3 regions of the Amycolatopsis sp. MJM2582 genome follow, and region 2 is predicted to be linked to each of the others. Evidence: riboswitches for the same ligand, from Rfam matches in the RefSeq annotation. Region 2 holds a riboswitch; each other region holds the start of a gene.
What was found. Region 2 has a riboswitch for S-adenosylmethionine ahead of ED92_RS32095 (aminotransferase class V-fold PLP-dependent enzyme). Riboswitches for the same ligand answer to the same signal wherever they lie in the genome.
Positions count from the first base shown of each region.

Region 1 (7,044 bases), on a different contig from region 2:
CGGTGTGGTGATCCAGCGCGCGGGTTAGGGAACCCGCCAGCGTCCCATACGGTCCCGACGGAAAACGGCGATCCGGCCTCGGCCGCGGCCGGGTTGTCCACAACACCCCACTTGTCCACAGCCTCGGGATTCTCCACTGCCGCCCGCCGTCCCCGCTCCGTAGCGTCGTTCACGTGTTCGACCAAACCGCCCGGTCACCGGGTCCCTCCGTCAACGCCAGGCTGGCGTGGCTGGCCGCGCAGCTGTCGTCGCCCACCCAGGGCCCGCCCGCGGGCAGGCTCGCACGCCGCTGGGTGCCCGCCCGGTTCACGGCGGACGGGATTCCGGTGAACCGGCGGTGGTTCGCCGTGGTGGCCGTGCTGATCGCGGTGGCCGTGATCGTGGCCGGAGCGATCGCCTTGTTCGGACACCGGCCAGGGGCGGAGACCGTGCCGCCCCTGCCGTCGGCGAAGGCCGCCGGAGACGTCCCCGCCGCGGCGGGCAAGGCGCCTCTGGTGGTCAGCGTCGTCGGCCGGGTACTCAGACCCGGCCTGGTCACGATCCCTCCGGGCGCACGGGTCGCCGATGCCCTCACGGCGGCCGGTGGGGCACAGCCCGGAACGGATCTGACCGGAGTGAATCTGGCCCGGCGGCTCACCGACGGTGAGCAGGTGGCCGTCGGTGTCCCCGTTCCGGCCGCGGCCGGAACGGCGGCACCGACGGGGAAGCTCGACCTGAACACGGCCACGGCCGAGCAACTCGACACGCTGCCCGGGGTCGGCGAGGTGATGGCGAAACGCATCATCGACTGGCGGTCCGGGCACGGCGGGTTCACCACCGTCGAGCAACTCCGTGACGTAGAAGGGATCGGCGAAAGCAAGTATCGAAAATTCCGGGAATTGGTGTCCGTCGGATGAACCCGTCCGCCGATCCGTCCGAAGTGGACACCGCGTCGTGGCGAGGTCAGGACCTGCGGCTGTTACCGGCCGCGGCGACGGCCTGGCTCGGCACTCTTTCCGGACTTCTCGCCGGCTGGTGGATCACGATGCTCTTCGGTACGGCCGCCGTGGTGCTCGCGATCATCGCCGGTGTCCGTGCCCGCCGGACGGCGTCCCGGTGGGTGGCGGGCCTGGGTGCCCTGGCGGTCCTCGGCGTGCTCACCGCCGGCCCGGTGGCGCTGCGGATCCGGGCCGCCGAGCACGACGACCTCCGTGCCGCCGCCGCACGGGGGAGCGACGCCACCACGAGGGTGGTGGTCACCGAGCGGCCACGTCCGGTCCGCGGTGCCGGATACGCTGATCGCCGGGCGGGCACCCGCCTGGTGGTCATCGCCGCGACGGTGGACGCCGCGGTGACGGGCGAGCGGGCGGTGGATTCGGCCGGCCGGATCCTCCTGCTCGCTCCCGCCGAGGGGTGGAAGGACCTGCTGCCCGGGCAGCAGGTCACCGCCTCCGGGCGGCTCGCGCCGGCGAAGGGGGCCGAACTGACGGTCGCGGTCCTCTCGGTGCGAGGCCCGCCGTCGGACGCAGGACCGGCGCCCTGGTGGCAGCGAGCCGCGGAATCGCTGCGCACCGGGCTCCGGGACCTGTGCGCCGTCCTCCCGGAGGAAGAGGCCGGTCTCGTGCCCGGACTGGTCGTGGGGGACACGAGCACGCTCTCCCCGAGGGTGGAACACGAGTTCACCGACTCCGGCATGTCCCACCTGATGGCCGTGAGCGGTGGGAACGTGGCGATCGTCTGCGGCGCGATCCTGCTCCTGCTGAGAGTGCTCCGGGTCGGGCCGCGGACTTCCGCCACCGCGGCCGCCGTGGGGCTTGCCGGGTTCGTGGTCCTCGCCGGGCCCGCGCCCAGCGTGCTCCGCGCCGGGGTGATGGGGGCGGTCGGCCTGCTGGCGCTGGCACTGGGGCGCCGGGGTTCGGCGCTGCCCGCGCTGGCGTTCGCGGTGGCCGGGCTCGTGGTGGCCGATCCGGCGATGGCCGCCGACTTCGGGTTCGCGCTTTCGGTGCTCGCCACGGCCGGGCTCGTACTGCTGGCACCGAAATGGGCGGAGTGGCTGGTCGGACGCGGTGTTCCGGCCGGTTACGCCGAGGGGCTGGCCATCCCGCTGGCCGCGTTCGTGATGACAGCGCCGGTCATCGCGGGCATGGCGGGATCGGTCAGGCTCGTCTCGGTGCTGACCAACGTGCTCGCCGCGCCGGTGGTCGCCCCGGCCACCGTGTTCGGCGTGCTCGCCACCGCCGTCGGACCGTGGTGGCCGTCGGCGGGCCGGCTGCTGGTCCGGTTGACCGAACCCGAGGCGAGCTGGCTCGTCACCGTGGCCCGCCACGGCGCCCGGGCGCCGGGAGCCGTCGTGGACTGGCCGGATGGCTGGTGGGGCGGGCTTTTGGCGGCCGGACTGCTCGCCGTGCTGCTCGTCGTCATCCGGTTGCGGCACGGGCGGATCCTGCTGGCGATCGCTTTGGCCACCGGGTTGGTCGTCTTCGTACCGGTGCGTGTGCTGGCACCGGCGTGGCCACCGCCGGCGTGGAACGCCGTCGCCTGTGACGTCGGACAGGGCGATGCCGTCGTCCTCGCCACAGGTGAGCAGGGGAGGGCGGTCCTGGTCGACACCGGGCCGGAACCGGGACCGGTGGACGAATGCCTGAGCAGGCTCGGCGTGGACCGCGTGCCGCTGATCGTGCTGAGTCATCTGCACGCCGACCACATCGGCGGTCTCGGATCCGTCTTCGAGGGCCGGTCGGTCGGTGCGGTCGCCGTCGGCCCGGGACGGGCTCCGGCCTGGGCGTGGCAGCAGGTCGCGGACGAGACGGCGCGGCGCGGGATTCCCTTGCTGGAGCTGGAGATCGGACAACGGCTGGAATGGCAGGCGTTGTCACTCGACGTACTGGGGCCGCGTTATGTCACCCGGCGGTCGGTCCGTGAACAGGACGGCACGGTGATCAACAACGGTTCGGTCGTCCTGCGCGCCGGGACCCCGGCGGGCCGGTTGCTGCTGACAGGCGACATCGAGCTCGCCGCGCAGTCCGACCTGATGGCCGAGGGCGCCGATCTGCGTGCCGAGATCCTGAAGGTCCCGCACCACGGAAGTCGTTACACGGCACCGGATTTCCTCAACGCCGTCGCACCGCGGGCCGCGTTGGTGAGCGTCGGTGCCGGAAACACCTACGGCCATCCGAACAAGTCCACTTTGGACAGCCTGGTGGCCGTCGGCGCGTCGGTCGCCAGAACGGACACGGACGGCGACACCGCGGTGGTCGCGGACGGGCGAGGCCTCGCCCTGGTACGCCGGGGTGAGCCCCGCGGCCCGCCTCGTTCCTGAGGCGGGCCGCGGGAACTGAGATGCCCGAGCTTAGATACCCAGAGCTTCGCGGACCGCGTCGGCCGAGGCGCTGACGGTGGCCTTCGGGCCGATCTTGTCCTCGACGGCGTCGAGGGTCTTGAGGCCGTCGCCGGTGATCAGCAGGACGATCTCCTCGTCCGGGTTGAGCTTGCCGGTCTCGATGAGCTTCTTGGCCGTCGCGACGGTCACGCCGCCCGCGGTCTCGGTGAAGATGCCCTCGGTGCGGGCGAGCAGCCGGATGCCCTCGACGACCTCTTCGTCGGTGACGTCTTCGATCGCGCCACCGGTGCGGTTGACCACGTCGAGGACGTAGGGGCCGTCGGCCGGGTTCCCGATCGCCAGCGACCGGGCGATCGTGTCCGGCTTGACCGGCTGGACGACGTCGTGGCCGGCCCGGAAGGCCGCCGAGACGGGGGAGCAGCCGGTGGCCTGCGCGCCGAACACCTTGTACGGCGTCTCGTCGACGAGGCCGAGCTGACCGAACTCGCGGAAACCCTTGTCCACCTTGGTGAGCTGGGAACCGGAAGCGATCGGCACCACGATCTGGGAGGGAAGCCGCCAGCCGAGCTGTTCGGCGACCTCGAAGGCCAGCGTCTTGGAGCCTTCCGAGTAGTAGGGCCGGACGTTCACGTTGACGAACGCCCAGCTCTCCTGCTCGGCGGCGAGCTGGGTGGCGAGCCGGTTCACGTCGTCGTAGTTGCCGTCGACCGCGATCAGGTCGCCGTCGTACACGGCGGTGGTGAGGATCTTGGCGCGTTCGAGGGTCTTCGGGATCAGGACGACCGACCGCCAGCCCGCGCGGGCCGCCGCGGCGGCGACGGCGTTGGCCAGGTTGCCGGTCGACGGACAGGCCAGCACGTCGAATCCGAATTCGCGGGCGGCGGCCAGTGCGACGGCGACCACGCGGTCCTTGAACGAGTGGGTGGGGTTCCCGGTGTCGTCCTTGACCCAGACCTTCTTGACACCCAAGGCTTTCGCGAGCCTGTCGGCCTGGATGAGCCGGGTGGCGCCGGGTTCGGTGTTGGGGATTTCTTCGACATTCGACGGAACGGGAAGGAGCTTCTTGTAGCGCCAGATGTTCTTCGGTCCGGCTTCGATGTCCTCGCGGCGCACGCGGCCGAAGTCGTAGGCGACCTCGAGCGGCGAGAAGTCCTCGGCGGAAACGAATTCGGGGGCGAGCGGCTGCCGATGTCCCTCTTCCTTCGACACCAGTTCGACGGCCGGTCCGAGATCCGGGGTCTTGGTGGTGGAGGTCGTGCCGAGGGTTGCGGTCATCGCGAGGTTCCTTTCCTCATCTGCCCCGCCGGTGGCGGGCCGGAATTGGCACCGTGTTCGTCAGCTACCCCGCGATCGCGGGATGACAGGCTGACGCCGGTTGCCGGGGCTTCATCGGGCCGTTCCCTCTGCCCCTCTGGATGAGCGGTATTCGATTGTCGGCACGCGCGTCAGCGCGTCGCCTCGCCAACACCGTACGACATGAGCCTCAGGTGGGGCCACCGTGCCCGGAACACATCACCGGACAAAGCACACGAGAGGACGAGTGGCAGGATCGTCACCGTGACGACGCAAGCTTCCGCCCCATCGCCGCTGGTCCTGGTTCTCGGTGAGGAAGAGCTGCTGATCGAACGTGCGGTCCGCAGTGCTTCGGACGCGGCCAAAGCGGCCGATCCGACGGCGGATCTCACCCGGATCCGGGTGTCGGACCTCACAGTCCCGGCGCTTGCGGAAATGGTCAGCCCTTCGCTGTTCGCCGAGGGCAGGGTGATCGTCCTCGAATCCGCGCACGACATCTCGCAGGAGCTCGCCGACGGGGTGATGGCCTACGTCAAGGCGCCCGCCGACGGCATCGTGCTCGTCGTCGTGCACAGCGGAGGCGGCCGGAGCAAGGCCGCGAAAGGGCTTCCAGCCGCCTTGAAGAAGGCGGGCGCGGAGGTCGTCGAGTGCCCGAAGCTGACCAAGGCCGCCGAGCGGGAATCCTTTGTCCGCAACGAGGTCCGCCGGGTCGGCGGGAAGATCGACGGTGCGGCCGTGCTCGCGTTGATCGACGCCGTCGGCTCGGATCTGCGCGAGCTGTCGTCGGCGGCGACCCAGCTCGTCGCGGACGCCGGCGGGGCGGTCGACGAGCAGGCCGTCCGGCGCTACCACCGTGGCCGCGCGGACGTGAACGGTTTCGCCGTCGCCGAGAAGGCCGTCGCCGGTGACAAGGCGGCGGCGCTGGAGTCGCTGCGCTGGGCGATGCAGCTGGGCGTACCGCACGTGCTGGTCGCGGACGCGCTCGCCGACGCCGTCCGCACGATCGCGCGAGTGTCCGGCGCCGGTCGCGGCAACCCGAATCAGATGGCGGGCGAGCTGGGGATGCCGCCCTGGAAGGTCCGCAAGGCGCAGGGGCAGGCCCGCGGCTGGGGGCAGGACGGTCTGGCCACCGCGATGCGCGTGGTCGCCCGGCTCAACGCCGAGGTCAAGGGCGTGGCGGCCAACCCGGAGTACGCCTTGGAGCGCGCTGTCCTGGAGGTCGTCGACGCCCACGGCACAAGCCGCTGAGAACGGCGAAGGGCCCCGGCGACGCGAGTCGCCGGGGCCCTTCGAAAGCCGATCAGAGAGAGTTCGCGCGCTTCGCGAGCGCGGACTTCTTGTTGGCGGCCTGGTTGGCGTGGATGACGCCCTTGGTCACGGCCTTGTCCAGCTTCTTGGCCGCGTCCTTCTGCAGCTCCAGGGCCTTGGCCTTGTCGCCGGCGTCGGCGGCCTCGCGGAACTTGCGGATCGCGGTCTTCACCGAGGACCGGATCGCCTGGTTGCGCTGACGCGCCTTCTCGTTGGTGGTGATGCGCTTGATCTGCGACTTGATGTTGGCCACGGGGGCGCTCCTCTTGAATCTCTCGGTGGTTTCACCGCCGCGCTGTGACCGGCCCTGCGTGCTCGTGGGAGCGGCGCGGGTTTCCTCCATGACGGAATGCCACACGACGGTGAAAGGCAAGCTTAACAGCCGTCCCGGCACGGCTCGCGCCAGCCTCGGAAGGGCTGCTTGCGGTACGGTGAAGATCGTAGTGCCTAGGGTTCCGCCGCCTGCCCGTTCAGCGAAACACACAATCAGGGCAGACGGGACCGGTCCGAGCGGCACCATCGGCGGAGCCGGAAGCGCCGCCGTTCATCTGACGGGACAAAAGCCTGGAGGACCGGGTTTTCCGCATGCGCGGAAAACATGAAAGGTCCGCTGTGAACGCCACCGCTCTGTCCTTCGTCGTCATCGCCGCCGTCATCCACGCGGGCTGGAACCTCGCCGCCAAGCGGATCCGCCGCGGCGGAGCCAGGTTCGTCTGGGCGTACTACAGCCTTTCCGCGATCCTGCTCGTCCCCGTCATGGCGGTCTCGCTGGCCGTGGAACCACAACGTCCACAGTGGACCTGGCTGTTCGCCGCCGTGGTCACCGCCGTGTTCCATGTCACGTACGGCATCGTCCTCCAACGGGGATACGCCGTCGGCGATCTGTCCGTCGTCTATCCCGTCGCCCGCGGGACCGGGCCGCTGATCTCGGTGCTCGCCGCCGTCGTGCTGCTCGGCGAGCGGCCGGGGATCCTCGGCCTGGTGGGCGCGTTCCTCGTGGTCGCCGGGGTGCTGGTGATCGGGACCGGGCGGGCACCGGCCCACGCCGACGCCGCCGACCGTGTCGCTCGCCGCAAGGGCCTGGTCTACGGCCTGCTGACCGGTCTCACGATCGCCGCCTACAC
Region 1 covers NZ_JPLW01000004.1:30,772-37,815, forward strand. Annotated here, with positions in the region: gene ED92_RS25435 (DegV family protein) at 1-28, shown strand, start outside; gene ED92_RS25440 (ComEA family DNA-binding protein) at 174-896, shown strand; gene ED92_RS25445 (ComEC/Rec2 family competence protein) at 893-3,298, shown strand; gene thrC (threonine synthase) at 3,329-4,594, opposite strand; SAM riboswitch class I at 4,608-4,741, opposite strand; gene holA (DNA polymerase III subunit delta) at 4,877-5,860, shown strand; gene rpsT (30S ribosomal protein S20) at 5,913-6,173, opposite strand; gene ED92_RS25465 (EamA family transporter) at 6,506-7,044, shown strand, end outside.
Region 1: linked by a shared signal. The riboswitch ahead of thrC (threonine synthase) and the one ahead of ED92_RS32095 (aminotransferase class V-fold PLP-dependent enzyme) in region 2 are both predicted to bind S-adenosylmethionine.

Region 2 (7,044 bases):
AGGTGACCGACGAGCTGGCGGCCGAGGGCCTGGCCCGCGACCTGGTGCGGGTCGTGCAGCAGGCCCGCCGTGACGCCGGGCTCGACGTCGCCGACCGCATCGCGCTGACGGTGGACGCGCCGGAGGACGTGGTCACGGCCGCGAAGACGCACGAGGAGTTCATCGCTTCGGAGACGCTGGCGACTTCGGTGGCGTACGGCGCCGTCGCCGACGGCTCGGCCGGGACGGTCGGTGAGGGCACGAAGGTGACCGTGGCGGTCACCAAGGCCTGACCCTCGGCTGGCTAGGAATGTCATGAAAGGGCCGTTCAGGACAGAAAATGTCCTGAACGGCCCTTTCATGACATCCGGGGCGGGTCTCGATCACGAAACGGATTCGGAACCGTCGCTTTCTCGCCGTCGCCCCGCCTTGCGCGGGGGAAATCGGCAGGCTGGCGCCCGGGGGCGCGCGAGGGTGCGTCGTATGGGGGAGAGCGAATCCATGAGTCCTGCCCGGAAAAGAGGGATCCTGATCGGCGCCGCGCTGGCGGTGGTCGCCATCGTGGTGGCCGCGGTGGTGCTCCTGGTCAGGGAGGACCGGGCGCCCGCGGCTTCCGGCCCGGGCGACGCCACCGAGAGCGCGCAGGAGAGCCCGGCGCAGGTCGCCGGCCGGTTCCTGCGGCTGTTCGACATGGGTGACCTGAACACCGCCCCGGTCGACGATCCGGCGGCGGCCACGACGGCCCTGTTCGGAACGCGCGCGGCGCTCAACGGGGCGTCGGTCAGGACGTCGCTCGGCGAGGTCCCGACGACGCCGGGCAACGCGACCACGACGTCGGCCACCTTCCACGTCGCGTGGACGTTCCCGGGCAACAGCGTCTGGAAGTACGAGGGCAAGCTCGAACTGGTGCGCAACGCCGGGAAATGGGTGGTCCGCTGGGCGATGTCGGTGATCCACCCGAAGCTCGAAGCCGGGCAGAAGCTGTCCGTCGCCCCCGTTTCGGCCAAGCCGGTCGTGGCCGACCGGGACGGCAAGGCGCTTGTCGGCGGTGACGCGACGGGTGTCGCGCCGATCCTGCAGGGAGCGCTGTCCAAGGTCGCCGCGGGGGAGAGCAGCGGCACCGGAGCGACCGTCACCGTGTCCCGCGTCGACGTCTCCGGCAAACCGGTCGAGACGCTCTTCGGGCAGGCCGCCGAGACCGACAAACCGCTGGTTTCGACCTTGAGCGTGGCGTCCCAGAACGCCGCTCAGAAGGCCGTCGACGGCTTCGGGGGACCGGCGATCATCGTCGCGATGAAGACCTCGGGCGAACTCCTGGCGGTCGCGCAGAACGGCGCCGCCGGAAACCAGCCGAAGGCGCTCAACGGCCTGTACTCGCCGGGTTCGGCCTTCAAGATCGCCACGGCGACCGCGGCGCTGCAGCAGGGCGGGGTCTCCGCCGACTCCCCGGTGGCGTGCCCGGGCAGCGAGCAGATCGGGACCCGCACGCTCAAGAACGACAACGGGTTCGATCTGGGGACCGTCTCGCTGAAGACGGCGTTCGCCGCGTCGTGCAACACGACCTTCGGACGGCTCGCCGGGCAGTTGCCCGCGGACGGCCTCGCGAAGGCCGCGAGCCAGCTCGGCCTCAACGCCGACTTCGAAATCCCGGGACTGTCGACGGAGGCCGGGAAGGTGGAGCCGTCGGGCAGCGGTGACGAGCAGGTCGAGGCCGGGATCGGCCAGGGCAGGGTGCAGGTCAGCCCGCTGGGCGCGGCGCTCATGGCCGCGACGGTCGCGACGGGGAAACCGGTCGTGCCGAAGCTGTGGCAGGGGCTGGAGACCAAGGTCAACGCCGGGTACCAGGCCCCGCCGTCCGGGGTGCTGAACCAAGTCCGCGCGATGATGCGCGAGGTCTGCACGACCGGGACCGCGAAAGCGCTGAAGGGCAGCGGGGCCGTCTTCGGCAAGACCGGCACGGCGCAGTACGGCTCGGGCGCGGACGCCAACGGCTGGTTCGTCGGCTACCGCGGCGACGTCGCGTTCGCCGTCATGCTCGAAGGTTCCAACGACTCCAAACCCGCGGTCCAGCTGGCGGCGAAGTTCCTGGCGGGCTGACGCTTCGGCCGCCGCCGAACCGTGCTTCTTCTACGGTGAGGGCATGGAAACGATCGCACTGGCCGAGGTCGCGGCCGTGCTCGCCGATCCGAGCCGCGCGTCGATGTGCCTCGCGCTGCTCGACGGGCGCGCCTGGACGGTGACCGAGCTGGCGGGTGCGGCCGAGGTGGCCGCGTCGACGGCGAGCGAGCACGTGACGAAGCTGACCGACGCCGGGTTCGTCGTGCGGGTCAAGCAAGGGAGGCACAGTTACGTCCGGATAGCCGACCCCCGGGTGGCCGAGCTGATCGAGCATTTGGCGCAGCACGCCGAACACCGGCCGGTGAAGGGACTGCGGTCTTCCGTGCGGGTGAAACGCCTCGAGTTCGCCAGGACCTGCTACGACCACCTCGCCGGGACGGTCGGTGTCGCGCTGCGCGACGGGATGCTCGCCACCGGGCTGATCGACGACGCCGGCGGATTGACGCTGACCGGGCGGGGGCGCGAGGTGCTCGACACGCTCGGGGTGGAGATCGACGGTGGTCGCCGTCCGATGCTGCGCGACTGTCTGGATTGGACAGTGCGCCGTGATCATTTGGCGGGCCGGGTCGCCGCGGCGTTACTGTCTCACGGGGTGAGCGCCGGCTGGTTGTCCCGTGAGGGCAACCGCGCGGTGAAAGTCCTTCCCGCGGCGGAAGAACCGTTCGCGGAACTCGGTGTCGACCTGGTGGCCCTGCGCAGTCCGTAGTGGACAGTCTGTAACACAGGTTATCCGGACGCTTTTCGACCGGTACACGAACGTGTGACGATCACCGCCTCACTATTCTGGAGCCCTCACGGCGACCGGAACGGGAGGCGACATGGAGCAGCTCCCGCTCATCCTCGGCACCGGTGGCGCGGTGCTCCTCGTCGCCGTGATCGCCGTCCGGGTGTCGATCCGCGTCGGCCTGCCGTCGCTGCTGCTGTACCTGGGGATGGGTGTCCTGCTCGGCGAAGCCGGGTTCGGCATCCAGTACGACAACCCGGAGCTCACCCAGTCACTCGGCCTCGCCGCGCTGGTGATGATCCTGTCCGAAGGTGGCCTCACCACCCGGTGGACGGCCGTGAAACCCTCACTGGGCATCGGAATCGCACTGTCCACAGTGGCCGTCGCGGTGAGCATCGCGGTCACCGGCGCGGCTTTGCACTGGCTGCTGGGCCTGGACTGGCGGATGGCGTTGCTGTGGGGCGCGGTCCTCGCCTCGACCGACGCCGCGGCGGTCTTCTCCGTGCTGAGATCGGCGGGCATCGGGAAACGGCTCGTGGGCGCGCTGGAGATCGAGTCCGGGATCAACGACGCCCCGGCCTACATCGCGGTCGTCGTCCTCGCCGAGGGCGCGACCGTCGACTGGTCGCTGCCGCTGCTGGTGGTCTACGAACTCGCCGCCGGGTTGGTGATCGGCCTGGCCTTCGGCTGGGGCGGGGCGTTCGCGCTGCGCCGGGCGGCGCTGCCTGCCACCGGTCTGTACCCGCTGGCCACCGTCGCGGTGTGCGTCGTGGCGTACTCCAGTGGGCAGCTCGCTCACGCGTCGGGCTTGCTCGCCACCTACGTCGCGGCCCTGGTGCTGGGGAATTCGAAGCTGCCGCACCGGTCGGACACGCTTTCCTTCGCCGAAGGGCTCGGCTGGCTCGCGCAGATCGGCCTGTTCGTTCTTCTCGGCTTGTTCGCCTCGCCCGGCAGGATCTTCGAGAGCCTGGTCCAGGGCCTGGTCGCGGGCGCGGTCGTGTTGCTGCTGGCGCGGCCGCTGTCGGTGCTCCTGTCGGCGCTGCCGTTCAAGATCCCCTGGCGGGAACAGGTGTTCCTGTCCTGGGCCGGGTTGCGCGGCGCGGTCCCGATCGTGCTCGCGCTGATCCCGCTGTCGTCCGGGGTGCCCGGCGCGCAGGAGCTGGTCGACGCGGTGTTCGTGCTGGTCATCGTGCTGACGCTGCTCCAAGGGGCGACGTTGACCCCGCTCGCGCGAGCGCTCGGGCTGGCACAGCACGCCGAAGCGCACGAGATCGACGTCGACTCCGCGCCGCTCGACGAGATGGGCGCGGAACTCCTGCAGGTCCGGATCAACACCGGCTCGAAGATGCACGGCGTCTACCTGGCCGAACTGCGGCTGCCGGTGGGGGCGACGATCAGCCTCCTCGTCCGCGACGGCACGGGCTTCACACCGAACAAGAACACGCGGCTTCAGGAACGCGACCAGTTACTCGTCGTGACCACCGCTGAAGCCCGCGACACGGCCGAACGACGCCTGCGGGCCGTCGACCGCGCGGGCCGCCTGGCCAGGTGGAAGGGCGAATCCGGCCAGTAGGTCACGAACCAGCACCAGCTGTTCGTCGGTTGATCTCAGAAAATTCTTCCCTTTCGTACTCCTTTTGGATTACTTTCCCGGCAATCGACTCCATCGAATGGGTGAGTGTCACGGGGTAAGGAGTACGCAAGGTGACGAAACTTCCTGTGCGGTTCGCCGGTCTGGGGGCCGCGGTGGCACTCGTCGGAGTGGCTCTCTCCGCTCCGACGGCCACGGCGGCCGGTGCCTTCCCCGCGTTCGGACTGCCCTTCGAGACGGGCCAATCGGTCTACTCGGCGGGGATCCACTCGGACAACGGGAACTCCGGCGTGAAGAACGCCATCGACTTCAGCCCCGGCGACAAGACCGTTCGCGTCCCGCTGGCGGGCACCGTCCGGATCCAGCACTGCTCCGGCGGCGACTGGGTGACCGTCGACCACGACGGCGGCTGGCGCACCGGGTACTACCACATGGAGAACATTTCGGTCACCGACGGCCAGAAGGTCGCCCCCGGCGACGCACTCGGCCGGACCGGCAACGCGCTGCCCTGCGGTGGCAGCAGCACCGGCGCCCACGTGCACTTCACCTTGTGGACCCTGCCCACGGCGGCTGCCCAGGGCGGAGACTCGCGCGACTTCGGGGTCGGCGCCGGCAACTGGAACGGCAAGTCCTACGACGAGGTCTCGACCACGGTCGCCGAGGCCTACGGCGAGGCGGTCGACGGCAAGACCTTCGGCGGCTGGCGGTTCACCGCGGGCACCGATCAGTACTCGGGTACCGCGACCGAGCTCTCCTCCCGCGCGACCATCGGACTGCCCGGCCGATTCCGGGTTTGACCTGCCGTTGCCCGGCGCGGCGCGGCGCCGGGCAGCGGTGTTTCCCGCTCGCGGGACACGTGAGCGGCGTCTCAAGATGCGGACGAGGGCTGGCTCGATCGCCCGCCCATCCGCTAACTTCGTCCGTAGGTCACGAGTGTCAGCGTCAAGCCCCGGCTAGCTGACCGGCAACCCTCCTACCGCGGTGGGGTGCCCCGGGTGAGGACCTGGCTCGTCGCGTGGTGCGACGGGCAAGCGCGGGATCCTCGTCGGGTCCCCTGGCCCGGAGGATGACGATGACCCTCGCTCTCGAACGCACCAGCACCCCTGCTGAAACCGTTGCCACGCACGAAATCCCGACGGTCGCCTGCGCCGATCTGCGGGTTCCGCTGGTCACCGGCGGCGAAATCGGTTACGCCAACCTCGACCACGCGGCGAGCGCCCCGTGTCTGGACAAGGTGCGGGCCGCGGTCGACGAGTTCCTGCCCTGGTACGCCAGCGTGCACCGCGGGGCCGGGTTCGCCTCGCAGGTCTCCACCAAGCTCTACGAGCGCACGCGCGGAATCCTGCGGGACTTCGTCGACGCGCGATCGACCGACACCGTCGTGTTCACCCGCAACACCACCGATTCCTTCAACCTTCTCGCGCGCAGCCTGCCGAAGCACACGTCGGTCGTCGTGTTCGACACCGAGCACCACGCCGCGCTGCTGCCCTGGAAGGGGCCGAACGTCCGCCGGGTCGAGACGCCGCGCACCCGGCTCGCCGCGGTGTCCGCTGTGGACGAAGCGCTCGCGGACTGCCCGCAGGGGCCGCGGCTGGTCGTGCTGACCGGCGCGTCCAACGTGACCGGGGAACTGTTGCCGGTCAAGGAGATCGCGGCCGTCGCGCGGCGGCATGGCGCCCGGATCGCGCTCGACGCGGCGCAGCTCGCGCCGCACCGGAAGATCTCGGTGCGCGAACTGGACGTCGACTACGTCGCGTTGTCGGGCCACAAGCTGTACGCGCCTTTCGGTGCCGGCGCACTGATCGGCCGCGCGGACTGGCTGCGCGCGGCCCAGCCGTACCTCGCCGGTGGCGGCGCGACGAAGCTCGTCAGCCGTGACTCCGTGGTCTGGAATTCCGGACCTGAGCGGCACGAAGCCGGTTCCCCCAACACTGTCGGCGTCTACGCGCTCGGTGTCGCCTGCGAGACGCTGGCCGCGAACTGGGACGGCATCGTCGCCCACGAAGAGGAACTGCTGGCGCGGCTGCGTCGCGGCCTCGCCGCCATCCCCGGCTTCGCCGAACTGCGCTTGTTCGACGCGCCGGTCGACCGCGTCGGCACGCTCAGCTTCGTCGTCGACGGGTTCGAACCCGGCTGGCTCGCCGCGGTCCTGTCCGCGGAGTACGGCATCGGCGTGCGGGACGGCGCGTTCTGCGCGCACGTGGCGACCAAACGGCTGATCGCCGTCGCCGGTTCGACGGGCCAGCAGGCCGTGCGCGTGAGCCTCGGCCTCGGCAGCACCACCGAACACGTGGACCGGATCGTCCTGGCGCTGCGCCAGATCGTCGCCCGCGGCGCGCGCTGGCAGTACGAGAAGCCGGAAGGCCGCTGGGTGCCGGAAAACGATCCGCGCGAACTGCCCCCGTTCTGCGCCTGAGCCACTACCCTCACCCCGCATGGGGAACGAGCGACCGCGTTACTGGTTTCCGCTGGCGCTGCTGGGATTCGCCCAGCTGATCGTGGTGGCCCTGTCCGTCGGCACGCACCGGTCCGAAGGGTGGTTCGCCTACGTGCCTCACGGGGACGGCGGCGTGTTCGGCCCCGTCCAGAGCGCGGGGACGCCCCTGACCGCGGTTTCGGCCGGCGCCATCGG
Region 2 covers NZ_JPLW01000006.1:176,892-183,935, forward strand. Annotated here, with positions in the region: gene ileS (isoleucine--tRNA ligase) at 1-272, shown strand, start outside; gene ED92_RS32075 (penicillin-binding transpeptidase domain-containing protein) at 481-2,076, shown strand; gene ED92_RS32080 (helix-turn-helix transcriptional regulator) at 2,120-2,803, shown strand; gene ED92_RS32085 (potassium/proton antiporter) at 2,916-4,394, shown strand; gene ED92_RS32090 (M23 family metallopeptidase) at 4,526-5,209, shown strand; SAM riboswitch class IV at 5,338-5,452, shown strand; gene ED92_RS32095 (aminotransferase class V-fold PLP-dependent enzyme) at 5,485-6,828, shown strand; gene ED92_RS41480 (hypothetical protein) at 6,848-7,044, shown strand, end outside.

Region 3 (7,044 bases), on a different contig from region 2:
CGCGACCGCTTTGCCGGGCGCCAGCCCGGCCGCCACCAGACCCCCGGCGACCCGTTTGGCCTGCTCGTGGATCTCGGCCCAGGTCCGCCGAACCGGCTCCTTGGGCTCCCCGGTGACCATTCCCCGCTGCTGACCTCGCCCCGCCGCGGTGGCGACGAGCGTGTCCACGAACCGACTCATGCGCGTCACACTACTGTCCGCGCTGGAAGACCCGCGCGCCGTCGCGTGAACTCATTCGATCGCTTCGGAGGTCTCGAGCCACTGAGCTTCGACCTCCTCTTTTTCCGTTTCGACAGCCTTCAGTTCGGTGTTCAGCTCGATGAGCTTCGTCGGATCGGTCGCCGCGGCGAGCAGCGCCGCATGCAGCTTCTCTTCCTTCGCGTGCAGCTGGTCGAGCTTGCGTTCGAGACGGGACAGCTCCTTTTGCGCCGCACGCTGCTCCGCGGCGCTCTTCTTGGGTGCGGCGGTCTGCGCGTTGCCCGCCTTCCGGTCACTGCCTGCCTTCTCGAGGCTCTTGGCGCGCCGGTCCAGGTACTCCTCGATCCCGCCGGGCAAGTGGGTCACCTGCCCGTCGCCGAACAGGGCCACGATCGTGTCGCAGACGCGTTCCACCAGGTACCGGTCGTGCGAGACGACGACGAGGCTGCCCGGCCAGGAATCCAGCAGGTCTTCGAGCTGCTGCAAAGTGTCGATGTCGAGATCGTTCGTCGGCTCGTCGAGCAACAACACGTTGGGCTCGGCCATCAGAAGCCGGCACAGCTGCAGACGGCGCCGCTCGCCACCGGAAAGGTCCTCGACCGGTGTCCACTGCCTCGCCGCGGGGAACCCCAGCTTCTCGGCGAGCTGCGAAGCGGTGAGCTCCTGCTTGCCGAACACGACCCGGCCGGACACCTCTTCGATCGCCTGCAGCACGCGCAGATCACCCGGCAGGTCGTCGAGTTCCTGCCGCAGGTGCGCGAGGCTGACCGTCTTGCCCTGGATACGTCGCCCCGTCTCGGGTTCCTTGTCGCCGCCGAGCAGCTTGAGGAGCGTGGTCTTGCCCGACCCGTTGACGCCGACGAGACCGACCCGGTCGCCGGGGCCGATCCGCCAGGTGACGTGATCGAGCAGGGTGCGGTCGCCGACGGTCAACGTGGCGTCCTCGATCTCCAGCACGGTCTTGCCCAGCCGCCGACGCGCGAACGCCTGCAACTCGACCGAATCACGCGGCTCCGGCACATCGGAGATCAGCGCCTCGGCCGCCTCTACTCGGTAACGCGGCTTCGAGGTCCTGGCCTGCGGGCCGCGACGCAGCCACGCGAGCTCTTTACGCGCCAGGTTCTGCCGCTTCTCCTCGGCGGTCGCCGCCAGTCGCGCCCGTTCGGCCCGCGCGAAGATCCAGTCCGCGTACCCGCCTTCGTACTGCTCGACGCGGCCGTTGGTGACCTCCCAGGTCAGGCTCGCGACCGTGTCGAGGAACCACCGGTCGTGCGTGACGACCACGACCGCGATCTTGCGGTTCAGCAGGTGATCCGCGAGCCAGCGGACGCCTTCGACGTCCAGGTGGTTGGTCGGCTCGTCGAGGACCACGAGGTCCAGTTCACCGGTGAGAGCGGCCGCCAGCGCCACCCGGCGGCGTTCGCCACCGGACAGGTTCGCGGTTTCCTTCTCGACGCCGAGTGCGGTGATCCCCAGACCGTCCATAATGGACCGGACACGCGCGTCAGCGGCCCACTCGTGTTCCGCGCCGTAACGTTCCAGCACGACATCGCCGACAGTGCTGCCGGCGGGCAGCTCGGTCCGCTGGGTGACCACGGCCATCCGCAAGCCACGGACCTGACTGACCCGTCCCGTATCCGGCTCGCTGATCCCCGCGAGCACCTCCAGCAGCGTCGTCTTCCCACCCCCGTTGAGACCGACGACACCGATACGCTGCCCCTCCGCCACACCGAGCGAAACACCGTCGAGCAGCGGGCGCACCCCGAAGGACTTGCTCACCGACTCCAGGTTGACCAAGTTGGCCATGCCTCAGCCGATCCTTTCCGAAAAGCTTGCACCACAACGAATTAGTCGATGTCCATTTCGGACATCCTCACGCGTGCACCCGCGGCGGAGACGGCCGCGGAGCGTCGTCGCCGCCGACCAGCCGCGCTCCGGGCACCGGCCCGTGCGCGACGCGTACCGTGCGGCAGACACCCGCACCGGACAGCTCCGCGGCGACCTCGACGGCCGACTGGGCATCCGCGCACAGAAAGGCACAGGTCGGTCCGGAGCCGGAGACGGTGCCGGCGAGCGCACCCGCGTTGACCCCGGCCCGCAAGGTGCGACGCAGCCCCGGCCGCAACGAGACGGCGGCCGCCTGAAGGTCATTGCCGAGAAGCAGCGCCAGCTGCCGCGGGTCGCCGGACGCCAGCGCCTCGACCACCGGGGTGTGCGAACCGATCCGCGGCGGGCTGCCCTCTTCACGCAACTTGTCCAGCTCGCCGAACACCCTCGGCGTCGAAAGACCTCGCTGGTCGAAGGCCAGGACCCAATGGAAGGTGTGCCGCGACAAGACCGGCACCAGCTGCTCACCCCGGCCGGTGCCCAACGCGGTCCCGCCGTAGAGCGCGAACGGGACGTCACTGCCGAGCTTCGCGGCGATACCCGCCAGTTCGTCTCGGGAGATGTCGAGCTTCCAAAGCGACGCGAGCCCCACCAGGGTCGCGGCCGCGTCGGCGCTACCACCGGCCATCCCACCTGCCACCGGGATGCCTTTGCGCAGTACGACCCTGACCTTGGACTCGCCGTCCGCCTTGCCGACATGTGCCGCCAGCGCCTGCGCCGCCTTCCAGGCGAGGTTGTTGGCCCCTGTCGGTACGGAGCCTTCGCCTTCGCCGTAGACCTCGACACCGGGATCTTCGGTGACCGCGACGGTCACCTCGTCGGTCAAGGAAAGCGCCTGGAACACGGTCACCAGCTCGTGGTAGCCGTCCGGGCGTACGTCACCGACCGACAGGTGCAGGTTGACCTTGGCGGGAACCCTGACGGTTACTGGGGGCGGTACGACGGCGAGCACCCGTCAAGCCTACGTGGCCGTTCCACTTGCGCTGTCACCAGGAGAAAAGAGAACAGGACGAGTCGGACACGAACGGGCCGCCCCGGACGGATTTCGTCCTGAGCGGCCCGTTCGTGGAGGAATCAGGCAGCGACACCCTGCGGTCCGCGGACCGGGTGGGTCACGTGGCCGCCGCGTTCGGCGATCCAGGCGAGCGCGGCGTCCGCGCGCTCACCGCGCACACCGAGACGGAACCGGCCCACCGGCGTGTCGCCGATCCGGGTCAGGCCGCCGCCGATGGTGGCGAGTTCGACGTCGAAGCGACCGGCGGCCTCCGGGAGCAGCGCACCGACCGAAGCGAAGCCGACGAGCACGACGTCCACTGCCCGGTCGTACTTCGAGGCCTGCGCCCGTCCGGTCTCGATCGCGGGAAGCAGCGCCTGCGCGGTCCGGCTGTTCGGGTCGGAGACCAGGTCGAGCACGGTCCCGCGTTCGATGACCGCCCCAGCCTCCAGAACCGCGACGTCATCGCAGACACGGCGAACCACGCCGGCGTCGGGAGTGGTGAGCAGCACGGTGACTCCGAGCTCGGCACGGGCCCGGTCGAGCACGGTCAGGACCGCGCCGGTCTCCTCGGACTGCACACCGGCGGTCGGGTCGTCGGCCAAGAGCACGGACGGCCCGGCGGCCAGCGCTTTGGCGATGGCGACTCGACGCAGCTGCCCTTCGGACAGGTCGCCCGGCCGCTGCCCCGCCCGAGGGGTGAGACCGACCAGGTCGAGCAGGTTGCCGACCCGGTTGCGGCGCTGCGGCCCGTCGAGACCGAGCTGTTCGAGCGGGGAAGCGATGTTGCCGGCGATGGTGCGCTCAGCGAGCAATTCCGGTTTGGTGCTCACGACACCGACCTGCCGCCGGATCTCGCGCAGGCGGCGTCCGTCGAGGGTCCCGGTGTTGAGGCCGTCGAGGCGGACGACGCCGCGGTCGGGGCGCTCCTGAAGACCGATGCAACGAGCGAGGGTCGACTTGCCGGAACCGGCCGGGCCGACGACTCCGAACAGCGAGCCCGCCTGGATGTCCACGCTCACATCGCGCAGCGCGACGACGGGATTTCCGTTGAGAGGAAAGGATTTGGACAGGTTTTCAACAGTGATCACGAAAGGCTCCATGCGAATGGGGCGCTGCTTCTTTCGAGCGCGCCGACCGTCACCGAGTGACCGTCCGGAAACGGACGGTTTTCAGAGGTAAGGGAGAAGGACTCAGGCAGTAACGGTGGAGCGTTGACACGCACTTACCGTGCGGCGACCTTCATCGACGACACGTCGCCTGGTCAGCAGGAGCGGGTGGGTGACCCTGTTCATTAGGCACAGCCTCCATCGGTCCTGGCTGTAGCACCTGCCCTGTGGAGGGTGGTTGCTGCGACTTCGGCGAGCCAGGTCTCTCAGTCGCTCGGGATGGCTCACTGAGTAAAACCGATCCCACTGGATGAAAGCAAGCGCGTAGGCGCAGATCACACGTCTGGTCGCGTCCATCATACAGGATGAGCTGTCCATATATTGGACAAAGGCAGGCGCCTTCGACCTGCCCCAGGCGTGCTACCTGCTAAGACAATGCCGGCTCATACAGATCGAGAGGAAGACTTACGCACTCGTGCTGACCTGGGCCGAGGGGCGTTCGCGCGGTGCCGGTCACATCCCGAGCAGGCGGTCAACCCGCGGCCGCGGCGATCCGCGCGAACTGGTGGACATCCAACTGCTCACCGCGCGTCTTGGGATCGATACCCGCCTTCTCGAGCAGCGCCCCCGCGCGTTCGGCGGAACCGGCCCATGACGCCAACGCGGCGCGCAAGGTCTTCCGCCGCTGGGAGAAGGCGGCGTCGACCACCGCGAACAATCGCTCCCGGTCCACGGACGAGACCACCTCACCCCGCTCGAAAGCGACCAGTGCGGAGTCCACGTTCGGAACGGGCCAGAACACCGCGCGAGGCACCGCGGCGACCTTGCGCGCCTTTCCGTACCACGCGAGCTTGACGCTGGGGACGCCGTAAGTCCGGCTCCCCGGACCGGCCGCCATCCGGTCCGCCACTTCGGTCTGGACCATCACGAGGCCACTGGTCAGCGACGGCAGCTCGGCCAGCAGGTGCAGCACGACCGGAACCGCGACGTTGTACGGCAAATTCGCGACGAGCGCCGTCGGACTCGCGGGCAGGTCGTCCGCCGTGATCCGCAACGCGTCCGCGCCGACGACCGTCAATCGTTCGGCTCCGCCCCGTTCGGCGGCGGTATTCGGCAATCGCCCCGCCAGCACAGGATCGATTTCGACCGCGACGACCTCGGCGCCGGTCGCGAGCAGTCCGAGCGTCAAGGAGCCGAGGCCTGGCCCGACCTCCAACACGACGTCGCCTTCGCCGACCCCCGAGAGGTCGACGATGCGGCGCACCGTGTTGGGATCGTGCACGAAGTTCTGGCCGAGCTTCTTGGTCGGACGTACGTCCAGCTCGGCCGCCAGCGCCCTGATCTCCGCAGGACCGAGCAGTTCAGTCACCCGACGATCGTAACCAGCCCCGGTGGGCCACTATTGGCCGGTGGACGACGTCGTACTCGAAGGCGAGAAAGTCCGGCTGCGCGACTGGACGCCGAGTGACCTTCGACCGCTTCGCGACCTACTCGATCCCACGCGGCCCTGGCACGAAACGAACGGGCCCTACTTCGGCACCCCGAGCGCGGCAGCGGCCGACTCGACGGCCCGCGAACTCACCACGCCCACGGCCGAGCCCTCCGATCCCCGCACCAGCCTCGCCGTATGCGATCTGAAGGACGGCGGCTTGATCGGCAGGGTCAGCTGGTACTGGGAAAGCAGGCAGACCGACTGGCGGCGGATGGGCTTGGTGATCTACGACGAGCGGTACTGGGGCGGCGGGTACGGCACTGAGGCCTTACGCCTGTGGACGACCTATTTGTTCGCTCGCACCGACACGCTCCGCCTGGACTTCGCCACATTCTCGGGGAACCTGGGGATGATCGCCGTCGGGCAGCGGCTGGGATTCGTCGAGGAAGGCCGGTTCCGACGCGCTCGACGCTGGTCCGGAGGCGTGCATGACGCCGTCGTCTATGGGGTGCTCCGGGAGGAGTGGGACCGGATGAACCAGTTGAGCGCCGAGCCGTGATCCCGCCCCCCACCATCCGAATGGCGTTTTCGAACTGACACGTATCCCACTCCCGTGTGATCGGCGCAGGTCAGCGCAGCCGGAGCGTAATGATCATCCACCCGATCGATACCGTGCATTCGTTCGAATCTGCCTCGACAATCGAGGGATGACCAGCACAAATACTCCCAAGGCCTTCCCGCTCAACCTGCCGGAAGGCGACGCCGAACTGCTCCTCGACGAGTTGCAGACACGGCTACGCGAAGGGCGACGTCTGTTCGCCGAAGTCGGCCAGATCCTGGCCGAGATCGAGGCACGTGGGGTCCGAGACCTCTACGGATACAACTCGATCGCCGCCTTCTACGAGCATGTGGCTCGAGTGCCTCGAGCAGAGGCTCAGAAAGTGGCAAGCAGAGCGCTCGCGCTCAATTCGAGACGGGCGCGCGACGGCACGTCGATCGACCCCGTCGCGCCGTTGACCGGCGAGTCGGCCAGCACCGGCGCGTTGGCCGAGGCGGGTATCGACCGGATCGTCACCGTCATGAAGAGGCTGCCGGACCACCTAGAGGCGGACGAGCGGCTTGACGCCGAAAAGGGCCTGGTCGAACTCGCGGCTGTCGCAAGACCGCGCGACGTCACCATGGCGGGTACCGACCTGCTCGCACGGCACGATCCGGATGGGAAGCCCAAAGACGATCCCGAGCCGAAACGTCAACGAAGCGAATTCTGGTTGCGCCAGAAACGGACCGGCCGGTGGGACATGCGCGGGAACCTCGACCCCGAGACAGGCGCCCGCCTGAACGCGCTCTTGGTGCCGCGTACGTATCCGGCTCCCGGCGAAGTAGCCGACGACCGTGCACCGGCGGAGAGACGCGGCGACGCGTTC
Region 3 covers NZ_JPLW01000003.1:112,609-119,652, reverse strand. Annotated here, with positions in the region: gene ED92_RS19260 (fatty acyl-AMP ligase) at 1-180, opposite strand, end outside; gene ED92_RS19255 (ABC-F family ATP-binding cassette domain-containing protein) at 232-2,004, opposite strand; gene ED92_RS19250 (4-(cytidine 5'-diphospho)-2-C-methyl-D-erythritol kinase) at 2,072-3,037, opposite strand; gene ED92_RS19245 (methionine ABC transporter ATP-binding protein) at 3,160-4,170, opposite strand; SAM riboswitch class I at 4,384-4,474, opposite strand; gene rsmA (16S rRNA (adenine(1518)-N(6)/adenine(1519)-N(6))-dimethyltransferase RsmA) at 4,721-5,557, opposite strand; gene ED92_RS19235 (GNAT family N-acetyltransferase) at 5,598-6,179, shown strand; gene ED92_RS41975 (DUF222 domain-containing protein) at 6,328-7,044, shown strand, end outside.
Region 3: linked by a shared signal. The riboswitch ahead of ED92_RS19245 (methionine ABC transporter ATP-binding protein) and the one ahead of ED92_RS32095 (aminotransferase class V-fold PLP-dependent enzyme) in region 2 are both predicted to bind S-adenosylmethionine.